Regions from separate parts of the Arthrobacter sp. TMN-50 genome, predicted to be linked through region 1. Evidence: riboswitches for the same ligand, from Rfam matches in the RefSeq annotation. Region 1 holds a riboswitch; the other holds the start of a gene.

Region 1 (7,027 bases):
AAAGTGAAAATTATGCCTAACGTCCAACCCGACATTCGACTATTTTTTTCTGAACATTTCGAAGTCGACGTTGAGCGCCTTGAGGATTACGGGGCCTTGGATATAAATGTGATCTCGGATCTACCCGTTTTCATCGACCCATTCCTGTTATTCCATAGCAATAAGGCGGATTACCAATCCCTTCATGAGGGCATCCTTCGATACCTTGGCTACTTGCGCGAGCGGGCATCTGAAGAGCTTGACCTCGGAACCATCAAAGAACTGTTCATGTTCCAAGAGGTCAAAGAAAACTGGCTCGGAGTGTGCCTTGGCGGCAACCGGGGAAGTGGGTTGGGCATCAAGTTCGCTAGGGGATTGAAAGCATCGTTGAACGATATATTTCAAGATTTTGGCGATGAGAAGGTCACAAGGAGCAGCCACCTAGAAAAGGTCTGTCTTCTGCAGGAAGGGGTTGGCAAGGACAACATCAGCGACTTCACGACGAATCTAATTAAAGAGTTCCTTCTGGAGTACACACAGACCTTCGCTCGGGCCCAACTTGACCCCAAGCACTGCAAAGTTTTTAATGTACCCCGTGCTCGATTCAATTATGAGACCGAGGTATGGCAACACTTGAAGTTCTATCTCCCCGCAAGGGGTTCAGAGTTCTTCATACTCACACCCATCGATATATTGACGAAGGAAGATACCTGGATCAGCAATCATGATCTGATCTCTGGTTTTGATCGGTTGCCGGATGCCATACCAGACGACCAGCAGCGGGCTAGAGTCAATTCCTACTTCACAAAACAACTAGGACTGAAGCCAAAACGCGAAGACGTCAGCCGCGCAGTCCAGCGGACGATCCGCACCTTCCCGGAACTTATAGATCACTACATTCGCTTGAAGGAGGATGAAGGGGACCAAGCGGAACGGCTTAGCACAGAGCGTGTTCGTGAGATGAAGCAGCTCCTTATCGACTCTGTGAAAGAAGTATCGAAGGAACTCGCAACGACCAGCGACTTCAATGATCTACCTTGGAACAGTTTCCAAGAAACTCGAGCAAGGATCCTAGCCTTCAAACGTTTCATTGAAGACCAAGAAGGGTACCAGCTCCTAAACAAGGAAGGGCGAGTTGCGGGAACAGAGAAAGACGCGCAGCTAATCTTCTACTGTCTGTGGCACGGATCAGCCTTCGATGTTAACCGAGAACCAAACAATGGCAGAGGGCCCGTGGATTATGCTGTCAGTAAGGGATCAGGCGATAAAACCCTCGTGGAGATGAAGCTGGGCAAGAACTCACAGTTGAAGCGAAACCTTGAGCACCAAGTCCCAATTTATGAGGCGGCGAACAACACGAACAAGTCGTTCAAGCTGATCCTTTGCTATACGGCGGAAGAAATTGTCCGAGTACAAACCGTACTTCGTGAACTCAATCTTCATGAGTCACCAAACGTCTTCGTCATCGACGCCCGCAATGACAACAAGCCATCAGCTTCAAAGGCGACCTCCCACTGAATGAAGCGGCTCTCAGGAGGCCGCTACCGACGAACGGCAGAGCTCTTTCCGGCTAAAAGTACTCATCGCAGCTGGGCACCGGGAACCTCAGTTTTCGAGACCAGTACGAACGCCCGTCCGGGCCTCCCAGCAGTGCGCCACTTCTGTGAACATGTTGCGGCATTGGGCGAATATATGTCACAACCTCAAGTTCCTGATTTGATAGAGACAAAGTCCTCTGGTGCGGTTGTCAGCACGGTGGACGAACAGCGCCGCTCGTCAGATTTGTGCATGCACCCACTATGTTGAACAGTCACTCACCAATCGTCAATGACTCCGAAACAACTCGTCCCAACTCAACATGTCGCGCTAACGGTTTGAACGAATGTTCGAGAGGACCATCAAAGACGCACCTTGCTGCGTCTTTACTCATCCGCCAGTACCGGCGCGCCATCAGCGAGCTCGGCAGCTGCCGGGCAGCCTGCCTCACCTCAAGCCAGAGTGATTGAGGTGCAATCTAAAAGCTGAAAGAAAACTGTCGGTCAATTCGACGGCCAATGTTTCGCCGAAAGTCGTGTCAGTCACGATTTTCTTGATCGGCCAATCGATATGCGATTAGATCGCCGTAGTCCACCGGGTATCGCTCCCCGGGACTGAACCACCATCCAGAGCGGCTGAGAGACCTGGCTCGTTGAAGCCGCAGCAACCACCCCTTCGGGGGCCGGTGCTACTGCCAGGACCGATGGAGATAGCCTTGTCCCCCGTTGGTATCGACCTCCTTTCTGGCGGTCCGATGCTTCAGCGTGAGCGGATAGGGAACCTCGATCACTATTGAAAGGATCGGCATGATTTCCCACCCCGCTTCACGCGACCACCCCGCTTCACGCGACCACCCCGCTTCACGCGACCACCCCGCTTCACGCGACCACCACGTTCGGCTGAACAGTCAGCTCACGAGGGTCACCGCGCGGCGACCATTTAGGGTGACAGCCCTGCTCAGCATCGCCGCGCTGGCCCTGACCGCCTGCGGTTCGGCTGCGAACACCGCCGCGGGCCCGGACGTCGCGACCGGTGACCCCGTTGAGGGTGGAACCCTGGTGTACGCAGAGGTGACGCCGATCAACAACTGGCAGACCCAATCCGCACGGTTCTATGAGAAATCGAACGTCCTCCATAGTGTGCTGGATCGACTCACCTACTTCGACCCCGAGCAGGGTGAGTTGGTTCCCTGGATCGCCTCTGAATTCTCCGGTAATGATGACGCCACCGAGTTCACCTTCACCATCCGACCCGGTGTCACCTTCAGCGATGGTGCCCCCCTGGACGCTGAGGCCGTGAAGCTCAACTTCGATGCTCTGGGCCTCGGGATTGAGGCAGCCCAGATTCAGCCGAACGTGGATTTCGCCGGCTACAAGTCGGCCGAGGTGATCGGCGAGGACCAGGTACGCGTCACGTTGTCGTCCCCCAACGCAAACTTCCTGCGCGCAACCTCGTCGGTCACGGCAGGGCTCGTGTCCCCCGCCACACTGGAACTGGATGCCGCCGGACAATCGGCCATCGCACAAATTTCGGGGTCCGGACCCTTCACCTTCGAGTCGGAGAAACCCGACGAAGAAGTAGTCCTCGCCAAGCGGGCGGACTACGCTTGGGCTCCTGAGACTGCCGCGAATCAGGGAGATGCCTACCTGGACAAGGTGGTCATCAAGTATCTGCCCGAAGTGGCCCACCGCGCGGGGGCAGTTCAATCGGGGCAGGTGGACCTGGTACGCGGCCTGCAGCCGCTCGACGAGGAGACGCTCGCGGCCACCGGCAACCAGGTTCTGCCTGCGGAAGGGGTGGACCTGACCGCCAACATGGCGGCGGTGCGCATCGGGAGCGGAAAGCTTGCCGACGAGAACGTTCGCCGGGCCCTGCAGATTGGCATTGACCGGCAAAGTCTCAAGGAAACCGTTCTGTCTGACAGCTACGACCTCGCTGCCTCCGTGCTGAACCGCCAGGCGCCCGGATTCACCGATTTGTCCGAGGAGCTCGAGTATCAACCGGACGAGGCCAATCGACTGCTTGACGACGCCGGCTGGCAGGTCGGACCGGACGGGATCCGCACGAAGGGCGGAGTTGAACTTGAAGTCACCGTGACGAGTTCCAACAATTCGGTGGTCATCAAGCCCGCCTTCGAACTGATCGAACAGCAGTGGCGGGAGTTGGGCGTCAAGCTCAACAACCGGGCTGGTGACAATACTTTCCTGGCGACGGCAATGCCAGACCCATCGGTCGAGTTCTTCGGAACCCGGCAGTTCATCTACGGCGGTCTTGGCCCGATCTTCGAGCCAGCCAACAACACGATGACGCACACGAGCGACGAAGACCTGAACGCGATCTTTGCTGCTGAACGCGCTGCAGCGCCAGGCCCGGAGCGGGATGAGCTGCTGGCGGAAGAGCAATACGCGCTGGTGGTCGACAAGGCGTACTCGCTGGTGCTGTGGGACGAGGTCCAGGTTTACGGCGCCCACAGTGACACCCATGTGGAGTTTACGTCTGGCACTGCCCCGGTGTTCCAAGGCGCATGGAAAACGGGTGGCTAGCACCGATGGCCCGCTACCTCGTGCAACGGATTGGTCAGGCGCTTCTCGTGGTCTGGCTTGCCTACACTCTCGTCTTCCTCGCGGTGCAACTTCTGCCCAGCGATCCGGTGACGATCTTCCTGACCTCAGACTCTGCGGTCGATCAGGCAGCAATCGACACCATGAAAAGCCAGTACGGCTATGACCAGCCGTTGCCGGTGCAATACCTGAGTCAACTAGTGGGTCTCCTCTCGGGAGACTTCGGCTACTCGCTGGCATCCGGTGAGTCGGTCCTGGACCGGATCAGCGGTGTCGCCGGGTCCACCGTGGCACTTGCAGGGTCGGCCTTTATCCTCGCAGTGCTGATCGCCGTCCTCATCGTCGCCAGCGCCACCCTGACCCGGTCAGGCGCGCTTCGTCGAGTGCTCGTGAATCTGCCTCCCCTGTTCGCAGCCATTCCCGCGTTCTGGCTCGGACTGGTTCTGCTGGATCTGCTGTCGATTCGTTGGGGCGTGATGTCGTTGTTCCCGGACGGTTCCTTCCTGTCTCTCGCGGTCCCCGTACTGGTGCTTGCGACAGTGGTCTCGGCTCCCGTCGCCCAGGTCTTGTTGAAGTGCGTGAATCAGGTTTACGAGCAGCCCTTCATCGACGTTCTTCGGGCGAAAGGGGCTTCACGGACCTGGATCTTCTTCCGGCATGCCCTGAAGAACGCGGCCGGCCCGGCCCTGACCATTACGGGCATCACGGTGGGTAGCCTCTTCGCGGGATCAGTCATCACTGAAACCGTCTTCGCCCGATCGGGTCTGGGCTCGGTGGTGCTGACGGCTGTTACTACCCAGGATGTGCCGCTTGTGCAGGGGCTCGTTCTCCTGACGGCGACGGTTTTCGTCGTCGTCAATCTGGCCGTCGATCTGATGTACCCGTTGCTTGATCCCCGCATCCTCAAAAGCAACGGCCAAGGGGCCCCTCGGGCCCTAGCCGCTTGATGACCTACTTCCGATTGAGGTTTTTTCATGTCAGCCTTCAATGATTCCAACCACCAGGTTTATCCTGCCAGCGTCGGTCCAGTACCGTCCGTCGGCCCAGTGACGACGATCGGACCCGGCGTCGTGCCCACCACTGGGCGGGCCGGACCGGGCTCCCGTCGCCGCTTTCAGAATCCCGCCCTGTGGTTGATGGCGCTGCCTTTGGGGGTCGTCGCTGCCTGGGCGCTCGCTCCTGAATGGTTCACCACCTACTCGCCGCTTGACGGTGTGCCCCGCGATAACTTCCAGGCACCGGATGTCAGGCACCTCTTCGGTACGGATCATCTTGGCCGGGACGTCTTCACGAGGGTGGTGTTTGGGACACGGCAAACCCTTCTGACCGCAGGGCTGGCCGTCCTCATCGGTCTGGTCGTGGGGACTCTCGTTGGGGTGATCGCAGCCACCGCGGGACGCGCCGCCGATGCCACCGCCATGCGACTCGTGGACGTGTTGCTGGCCGTGCCTGGATTCCTGATCTCGCTGGTTATCGTCACTGCGTTCTCCCCCGGCCCCATCTCGCTGGGTGTCGGCATCGGCATCGCGTCGGTCGCGTCCTTCGCACGGGTCGTCCGGTCAGAGGTGTTGCGGGTGCGGAACCTGGACTTCATCGAGGCGTCGTTCCTCAATGGCGGTACCTACTGGTCCGTTGTTGTTCGCCACCTCCTGCCGAATGCCAGCGGACCTGTCCTGGCGCTGCTCGCAGTCGACCTGGGCGCCGCCATTCTGGCCATCTCCGGACTGGGATTCCTCGGGTTTGGTGCTCCCCCGCCAACCCCCGAATGGGGACTCCTGATCGCCGAGGGGCGGCAATACCTTGGCACCGCGTGGTGGCTCACTACCCTGCCAGGCCTCGTCATCGTGCTCACAGTCATCCTGCTAGCCGCCCTCGGACGGCAGCTCCTCAACACCTTCCGAATCTAGTCAGGAGCACCAAGTGAACAGCAACGAAGCACCCATCGCCCCGGCTGCGGCCCCCGGACGGACCCCGCGTCGCGCAGACGAATCTCTTCTGACCGTGCGCGGCCTAACGATCGAGTATGGACGCGGTGACAGTGCGAAGACCGCCGTCGACGACGTCGATTTCACCATCTATCGGGGTGAGATCGTTGCACTGGTTGGCGAATCAGGGTCTGGAAAATCCACTCTGGTCAAGTCGATTATCGGACTGCTTCCGGCAACAGCACAGCGCACCGCGGGGTCCATCTCGCTAAGGGGAACCATTCTGACCGAGGCCCGGGAAAGGGAACTTGAGCGGATCCGAGGCCGGCGGATTTCCCTGGTACCGCAGGATCCCGGTGCTTCGCTCGATCCGGTCAAAACCGTCGGCTCCCAACTGGCGGAGGTCTTCCACCTGCACCGCGACGGCCAGCGGCGCACCCGTCAATCAGTTCGGGCGGAGGTCCTCCGGTTGCTCGACCTGGTGGGTATCGATCGTCCAGAGGAACGACTGAAGCAGTATCCCCATGAACTCTCAGGCGGTCTTAAGCAACGTGTGCTCATCGCGATTGCCTTCAGCTTGCAACCTGAACTGCTTATCGCCGACGAGCCAACCTCTGCCCTCGATGTGACCGTCCAGGCAAAGATCCTTCAGATCTTCGAACGACTGGCAACCGAATTTGGTACTGCCGTGGTCTTTGTGACCCACGACCTCGCGGTGGCAACCGACCACGCAGCGCGTATTGCGGTCATGCGGCGGGGTCGCATCGTAGAGAACCGTTCGGTGACCGACATTCTTGATGCTCCCGAAGACGAATACACGGCAAGGCTGCTCGACGAGGCCTCTCCACACCGCTGTCCCGCGCAGGCAGGCGCAGTCTCCCTGCACGAGCCAGCTGCACCACCGGCAGTTGAGGTTCGCGGTCTTACCCGGGACTTCAGCAGGGCGGGTGAGCGGCACCGGGCGGTCGACGGGGTGTCATTCAGCATCGCCCAGGGAACCACATTCGCCCTGGTGGGCGAGTCGGG
Region 2 (7,027 bases), on a different contig from region 1:
GTCGCCGGGGACCTGGTGGCTCTGGTGGGCGACCTCTCCGGCGGGCCTGACGCCCTGGCACGCTTGGTCCGGGTGGAAGAACGACGAACCCTGCTGCGCCGCAGCGCCGACGACACCGACCCGGTAGAACGTGCAGTGGTCGCTAACGCCGACCAGCTGGTGATTGTTGTGGCGGCAGCCAACCCGGAACCAAGAACAGGATTCATTGACCGGGCGCTGGTGGCGGCGTACGACGCCGGTATCCAACCGATCCTCTGCGTGACCAAAGCAGACCTGCGGGATCCTGCCGGGTTGCTCGACAACTATCGACACCTTGATCTGCCGGTCATCATCAGCCGGACCGCCGCCGATGCCGATGGGGTTGACAGCACCTCGGACGACGGATTGTCCGCCCGGCTCCTCGGCGATGCAGTGAGTCAGTTGCGGTCCCACCTCGACGGTAAGGTCAGTGTGCTGCTGGGTCACTCAGGGGTTGGGAAGTCCACCATGGTCAACGCGTTGACCGGATCCAACCGGGCCACCGGCGGGGTCAATGCTGTGACGGGGCGCGGCCGGCACACGTCGTCGTCGGCGGTCGCGTTGAAGGCCGGCGATTCTCTGCCCGGAACGTGGATCATCGATACCCCTGGCATTCGCTCGTTTGGTCTCGCCCATGTCGACCCTGACCGGATTCTTCAGGCGTTCCCCGATCTGGAACCCGGCACCGCCGAATGTGCGCGGGGCTGCAGGCATGACCGGCTCGCAGTGAGGTGTGGCCTCGATCCCTGGGTACGGGACGGGCTGGCGGGCGTATCGGGTCCGGTACGGCTTGCCTCGCTGCGGCGTTTGCTGGGTGCAAGCGTCCCTGAGCCCAAGGGAAATATGCAGGAAGCCAAACAGCTCGGCGAACAATAGACCTGATACGCTTGAAGAAGTTGCAGTGTTGCGCCCCAGGCTGACACCGCAACGAGAACCCCGAAGCACGGGGGGATTCTCACACACAAGGAATATGAAAAAATGGCAACAGGTACAGTCAAATGGTTCAACGCTGAAAAGGGCTTTGGATTCATTGCTCCTGACGACGGCGGCGCGGATGTATTCGCCCACTTCTCGGCAATCAACTCCAGCGGATTCCGCGCGCTCGAAGAGAACCAGAAGGTCAACTTCGAGACCACGCAGGGCCCCAAGGGACCGCAGGCCGAGAACATCACCGTTATCTAGTAACCCCTAGACGTAGTCCGTCCCACTGGACGGCTCCCCACAGGACACCGAAGCGGCTCATCGCCGCCGGTGTCCTGTGCTGTTTAAGGGTCTTCGCTCGATCAGTGGTGCCACAGGCGGGAGAGCGTCCCGCACTATGGCGATGTTAGGCGATAGGTTGAAGGTATGAACCACCGCCAAAGTTATAACGATGATCTGCGCCTTGCCCATGTGATGGCCGATTCTGTAGACGACCAGACGATGTCGCGATTCAAGGCCCTTGATCTGGTGGTCGAAACCAAACCCGATCTCACGCCCGTCACCGACGCCGATAAGGCAGCCGAGGAGTCGATTCGGGGCCAGCTATCCCGCGCCCGCCCCCGCGACGCGGTCCTCGGCGAAGAGTTCGGTAGCAGTGGCGCCGGCTCACGTCGCTGGATCATCGACCCAATCGACGGCACTAAAAGTTTTGTGCGGGGCGTCCCGGTCTGGGCCACCCTGATCGCCCTCGTGGATGAGGGCCAGCCGGTTGTTGGCTTGGTCAGCGCCCCCGCCCTCGGTAAACGCTGGTGGGCGGCCACCGGCACCGGCGCCTACATGGGTAAATCGTTGGCGGCAGCGACCCGGCTCAAGGTGTCAAACGTGTCGCGGCTTGAAGACGCTTCGCTGTCCTATTCAAGCCTGTCGGGCTGGAAGGAACGCGGAAACCTGCCGGAATTCCTGACGCTGACCGATTCGGTCTGGCGCACTCGCGCGTATGGCGACTTCTGGTCCTACTGCCTGGTCGCTGAGGGCGCCGTCGACATCGCCTGCGAACCCGAGCTGAACCTATATGACATGGCGGCGCTGGTACCGATCATCACCGAGGCCGGCGGCCGCTTCACCTCCCTCGAGGGCACGGACGGCCCCTTCGGCGGCAACGCCCTGGCCACCAACAGCACGCTGCACAACGATGTGCTGCAGATCCTCAACCCCGATGTGGATGACCTACTTTAAGATTCCGTAATAAAATAAACCCGGGCACACCTCGTGCCCTAGGCTGTTTGCTATTGGTCACGAGTGCCAGCGCTAAACCCCGGTTTGCTGGCCGGCAACCCTCCCGTCGCGGCGGGGTGCCCCGGGTGACGACCAGGCCGTACCCGAGCGGGTATGGCAAGCGCGGACACCCCTGCGTGGGGTCCACATTTCTGGAGACCCTTCATGACCATTGCACCCAGTACACTGGCTCAGCACCCAGCCAGGGCCGTGGCCCCGTTGGCCGACGTCGTCGGGAGCGGCCTGCGGGTCCCGGTCCTCGGGGGTGGTGAGGTTAGGTACGTCAACCTTGACTACGCGGCGTCTGCCCCTGCCCTGGCCGAGGTGCAGGAGTTTGTCACCACTGTCCTGCCCTACTACGCAAGCATCCACCGGGGCGCCGGCTATACCTCCCAGGTGTCCACTTCGCTGTATGAGAATGCCAGAACAGCGATCCGCGGGTTCGTGGGCGGACGTGGTGGTGACACGGTGATCTTCACCCGCAACACCACCGATTCACTGAATCTCCTCGCCGGGTGCGTCCCCGCCACGGGTGACGTGCTGTACCTCGACATTGAGCACCACGCCAATCTGCTCCCCTGGCAGCAGTTACCGCACCGCAGCCTCACCGCCGGTACGACGCTCGCCGATACCCTGGACCGGGTCCGCGCCGAGCTGGCCGCCGGCGGGGTGACCCTGCTGGCGGTCTCCGGCGCATCAAATGTCACCGGCGAGGTGCTTCCGGTCAGGGAGCTGGCGCGACTGGCCCATGCCTACGGTGCACGGATCGTCGTGGATGCAGCGCAACTGGCCCCGCACCGTCGGATCGACATCAGCCGGGACGGTATCGACTATGTGGCGTTCTCGGGTCACAAGCTCTACGCGCCGTTCGGCGCGGGGGTGCTGGTGGGCCGTTCCGACTGGCTGGATGCCGGTACCCCCTATCTCGCCGGCGGCGGAGCGGTGCGCCAGGTCAGGGCCGATTCTGTGTCCTGGGCCACCGGGCCGGCCCGGCATGAGGGCGGCTCACCCAATGTGGTGGGCGCCGGCGCGCTCGCCCACGCAGCGGGCATGCTCGCAGCGCTCGATCACAGCGCCTGGCAATCCCACGAACAGGCACTCCGGTCCGCTTTGGTCTCCGGCCTCGCCGGGCTGCCCGGAGTCAGCGTCCACCGACTCTTCCCCGACAGCGCCGAACCGATCGGCGTCGTCAATTTTTCGGTCGCCGGGTACGACGCCGGACTGGTAGCCGCCTACCTCTCCGCCGAACACGGGGTGGGGCTCCGCGATGGCAGGTTCTGCGCACATCCGCTGCTCACCCGGCTCGGTCTCCCCTCGGGATCGCTGAGGGCCAGCGTCGGACTCGGATCGCAACTCGCCGATGTGGAGCGCCTGCTCGGGGCCCTCCGGTCCCTCTTGACCCACGGCCTGACCGCTGACTATATCGTCGACGAGGAACGCTGGGTTCCTGCGGTCGAAACCCGCACCTTCCCGGCTTGGGCTCCCCATACGCCGGGGACGGCCGGCGCGGCGCCGTACACCAGCGAATAGCCGACCGCAGGTTCCCTCCCTCTGATTCTGCCCCCCAGTGCGCGATACCCTAGGCACAGGCCCACCCTGTCCCGTCCTGCGAAGGAGAACACACTATGCCCCGCGGCGGCCCACGTCTGCATGCCACCCGGCGGATTCACCTTGCCGGCGGCTACCTCGACGACGGTGAACAATACGACAGGGTCCGGCCCGGCTACCCGGCAGAGAGCGTCGACTGGGTCGTAGCCGCCGGGGCCTCGACCGCGGCCGACGTCGGCGCGGGCACGGGACTCTTCACCGCGGAGCTGGTGAAGCGCGGACTGGACGTCACCGCCGTCGATCCCTCCCACAGCATGCTTGACGTGCTCCGGACCAAGCTCCCCCAGGTGACCACCGTGGTGGGTACGGCCGAAGCGACCGGGCTGGCGGCAGCCTCGGTCCAGCTGGTCTCGATCGCGCAGGCCTGGCACTGGCTCGACCCAGCGGCGGCGGCCAGGGAATCGGCCCGCATCCTCGTTCCCGGCGGCCAGATTGCTCTCCTCTGGAACCAGTTGGACGTTTCGCTCCCGTGGGTGCACCGACTCAGCCGGATCATGCACGCCGGGGATGTCTACAAGCCCGATCATCGGCCGGCAATCGGGCAGGCTTTTGGTCGGCCCGAACATCTGGCGGCGCGCTGGACCCAGACCCTGACCACCGCAGACATCGTGGAGCTGGCTAAATCGCGGAGCTATTACCGGCGAGCCACCCCTGTCCTCCGCGCGAAGGTGGAGGCCAACCTCGACTGGTACCTCCACGAGGAGCTGAAATTCACCCCTGATGTCACGGTGGATTTGCCCTACTTCACCCATGCCTGGCGGGCGACTCGGACCTGACACCTCGAAAGGCTACCTTTTAGGCACTCCTTTGGGTTAGATTTAGGTATGCCGAAATTTCTGGTTCCGCTCGCTCTGCTGACAGCGCTGACCGTAGCAGCCTGCGGGGCCAGCCCCGCAGCGCTGGCCAGGCCCGCCGACAACGATGACCGGCCCGTGGTCCTGACCACCTTCAGCGTGCTCGCTGACCTCACCGATCAGGTGGGCGGCGGCCATGTCCGGGTCGAATCCATCACAAAGATTGGCGCGGAGATCCACGGTTACGACCCCACGCCGTCCGACCTGGTCAACGCTCAGGATGCCGACCTGATTCTTGATAACGGGCTGGGACTTGAGCGGTGGTTCAAACGCTTCGTTCTTTCGGTCGATGCCCCCCACGTCGTCCTGTCGGAGGGGGTGGAGCCAGTGGATATCCGCTCAGGCGCCTACAGGGGCCTACCCAACCCCCACGCCTGGATGTCACCCGCCGCAGCGCAGGTCTATGTCGACAACATTGTGGCGGCGCTGACTGACCTCAGCCCGGCGCATGCCGCCGAATTCGAGGCCAACGGGCTCCGAATCAAAACCGAACTGCAGGACATGCTGGATGACCTGCGAGCAGCCTTCACCGCTGCATCGACGCCCGCCCTGGTCACCTGCGAGGGTGCCTTTTCCTACCTGGCGCGGGATGCCGGACTCGCCGAGGCCTTCATCTGGCCTGTCAACTCGGACGCCGAAGGGACTCCCCGCCAGATCAGGGAAGTGATCAGCTTCGTCGAGACCAACGGCGTTCCCGCCGTGTTCTGTGAGTCGACGGTCAACCCGTCCGCCCAGGAACAGGTTGCGTTGGCCACGGGCGCCGACCTGACCGGTCCGCTGTATGTCGATTCACTCTCCGGCCCAGACGGCCCGGTACCTACCTTCCTCGAACTCCTCCGGTACGACATCGCCATGATTACTGACGGGCTCACCTCATGACCTCTTTCGCTCACTCCCGACCCTCGGCCACGGACGCCGGACCCGTCGCAGCCATCTCCGTCTCGGGGCTCAGCGTCAGTTACAACGAGGTTAGGGCGCTCACCGACGTCGACCTCACCCTGGCGAGGGCGCGGATCTGCGGGCTGATCGGGGTCAACGGTTCGGGTAAGTCAACGCTCTTCAAATGCCTGATGGGGCTGGTCCAGCCCCAGGCCGGTGTTGTGGCAATCTTCGGCACGGACCACCGCACCGCCCGGCGCAACAACCTGGTGGCCTATGTCCCCCAATCGGAGGACGTCGACTGGACCTTTCCGCTGTCGGTGGGCGACGTGGTCCTCATGGGTCGCTACGGCAGGATGCCGCAGTCCCGCCGCGCCAGCCGAGCCGACCGTGACGCCGTCGACGAGGCGTTGGGACGCGTCGGTCTGAGCCAGCACCGCCACCGCCAGATCGGCGAACTGTCCGGCGGTCAGAAGAAGCGGGCCTTCGTGGCACGCAGCATTGCGCAGGACGCTCAGCTCCTGCTCCTCGACGAACCGTTCGCGGGCGTTGACAAGACCAGCGAAGGAACCCTGATTAGCCTGCTGCAGGAGCTCAGGGACGAGGGGCGGACGGCGCTGATCTCCACCCACGACCTCGCCGGCATCCCCGAGCTCTGCGATGAAGCGGTGCTCCTGCATAACCGGGTCCTCGCCCATGGGCTACCCGAGGATGTCCTGACGCACGACAAACTGGCGTTGGCGTTTGGCCCGACGCCAGCCGCCGCGCCGTCCAGTGTTCCCCTCCGACGAGCAGCCGACGAGAGCTAGGAAAACGTCATGGACCTTCTCACCTTTATCGCCGAACCGCTCCAATACGGTTTCCTGACCCGAGCCCTGATCGTGACGGTCTGCGCGGCGGTGGTCGCCTCGGTACTGTCCTGCTGGCTGATCCTGATGGGATGGTCGCTGATGGGCGACGCCGTCTCCCATGCCGTTCTGCCCGGCGTCGCCCTCGCCTACATCATCGGCATCCCGTTTTCCATTGGCGCTTTCGTCTTCGGTGCGGGTGCCGTGGCCTTGATCGGGCTGGTGAAATCCACCACCAAGCTGAAATCGGACACCGTCATTGGGGTGGTGTTCACTGGCCTGTTCGCCGTCGGACTGGCCATCGTGTCCCGGACACCATCCCAGGTGGACCTGATGCACATTCTGTTTGGAAACGTCCTCGGCGTCACCACCGGAGAATTGTGGCAGGTGGTGATTCTGGGAGTCCTGACCCTCGCTATCCTGCTTTACAAACGCCGTGACCTCACCCTTTTCGCCTTCGACCGCACCCACGCGCACGTGATCGGGCTCAATACCCGGCTGTTGTCTGCCCTGCTGTTGGGCCTGCTGGCACTGAGCGTCGTCGTCGGCCTGCAAGCCGTCGGAATCATCCTGGTGGTCGCCATGCTCATTACCCCCGGCGCGACGGCCTTCCTGCTGACCCGC

Evidence for each region. Region 1 has a riboswitch for S-adenosylmethionine ahead of ACX80A_RS13925 (ABC transporter substrate-binding protein). Riboswitches for the same ligand answer to the same signal wherever they lie in the genome.
Region 2: another riboswitch for S-adenosylmethionine. It lies ahead of ACX80A_RS00630 (aminotransferase class V-fold PLP-dependent enzyme); the one in region 1 lies ahead of ACX80A_RS13925 (ABC transporter substrate-binding protein).

Annotation. Positions count from the first base shown of each region.
Region 1 covers NZ_JBTNDG010000016.1:40,367-47,393, reverse strand. Annotated here, with positions in the region: gene ACX80A_RS13930 (hypothetical protein) at 4-1,497, shown strand; SAM riboswitch class I at 2,135-2,225, shown strand; gene ACX80A_RS13925 (ABC transporter substrate-binding protein) at 2,322-4,058, shown strand; gene ACX80A_RS13920 (ABC transporter permease) at 4,040-5,023, shown strand; gene ACX80A_RS13915 (ABC transporter permease) at 5,051-5,983, shown strand; gene ACX80A_RS13910 (dipeptide ABC transporter ATP-binding protein) at 5,997-7,027, shown strand, end outside.
Region 2 covers NZ_JBTNDG010000001.1:128,064-135,090, forward strand. Annotated here, with positions in the region: gene rsgA (ribosome small subunit-dependent GTPase A) at 1-894, shown strand, start outside; gene ACX80A_RS00620 (cold-shock protein) at 997-1,200, shown strand; gene hisN (histidinol-phosphatase) at 1,366-2,175, shown strand; SAM riboswitch class IV at 2,231-2,344, shown strand; gene ACX80A_RS00630 (aminotransferase class V-fold PLP-dependent enzyme) at 2,380-3,744, shown strand; gene ACX80A_RS00635 (class I SAM-dependent methyltransferase) at 3,840-4,598, shown strand; gene ACX80A_RS00640 (metal ABC transporter substrate-binding protein) at 4,647-5,555, shown strand; gene ACX80A_RS00645 (metal ABC transporter ATP-binding protein) at 5,552-6,364, shown strand; gene ACX80A_RS00650 (metal ABC transporter permease) at 6,374-7,027, shown strand, end outside.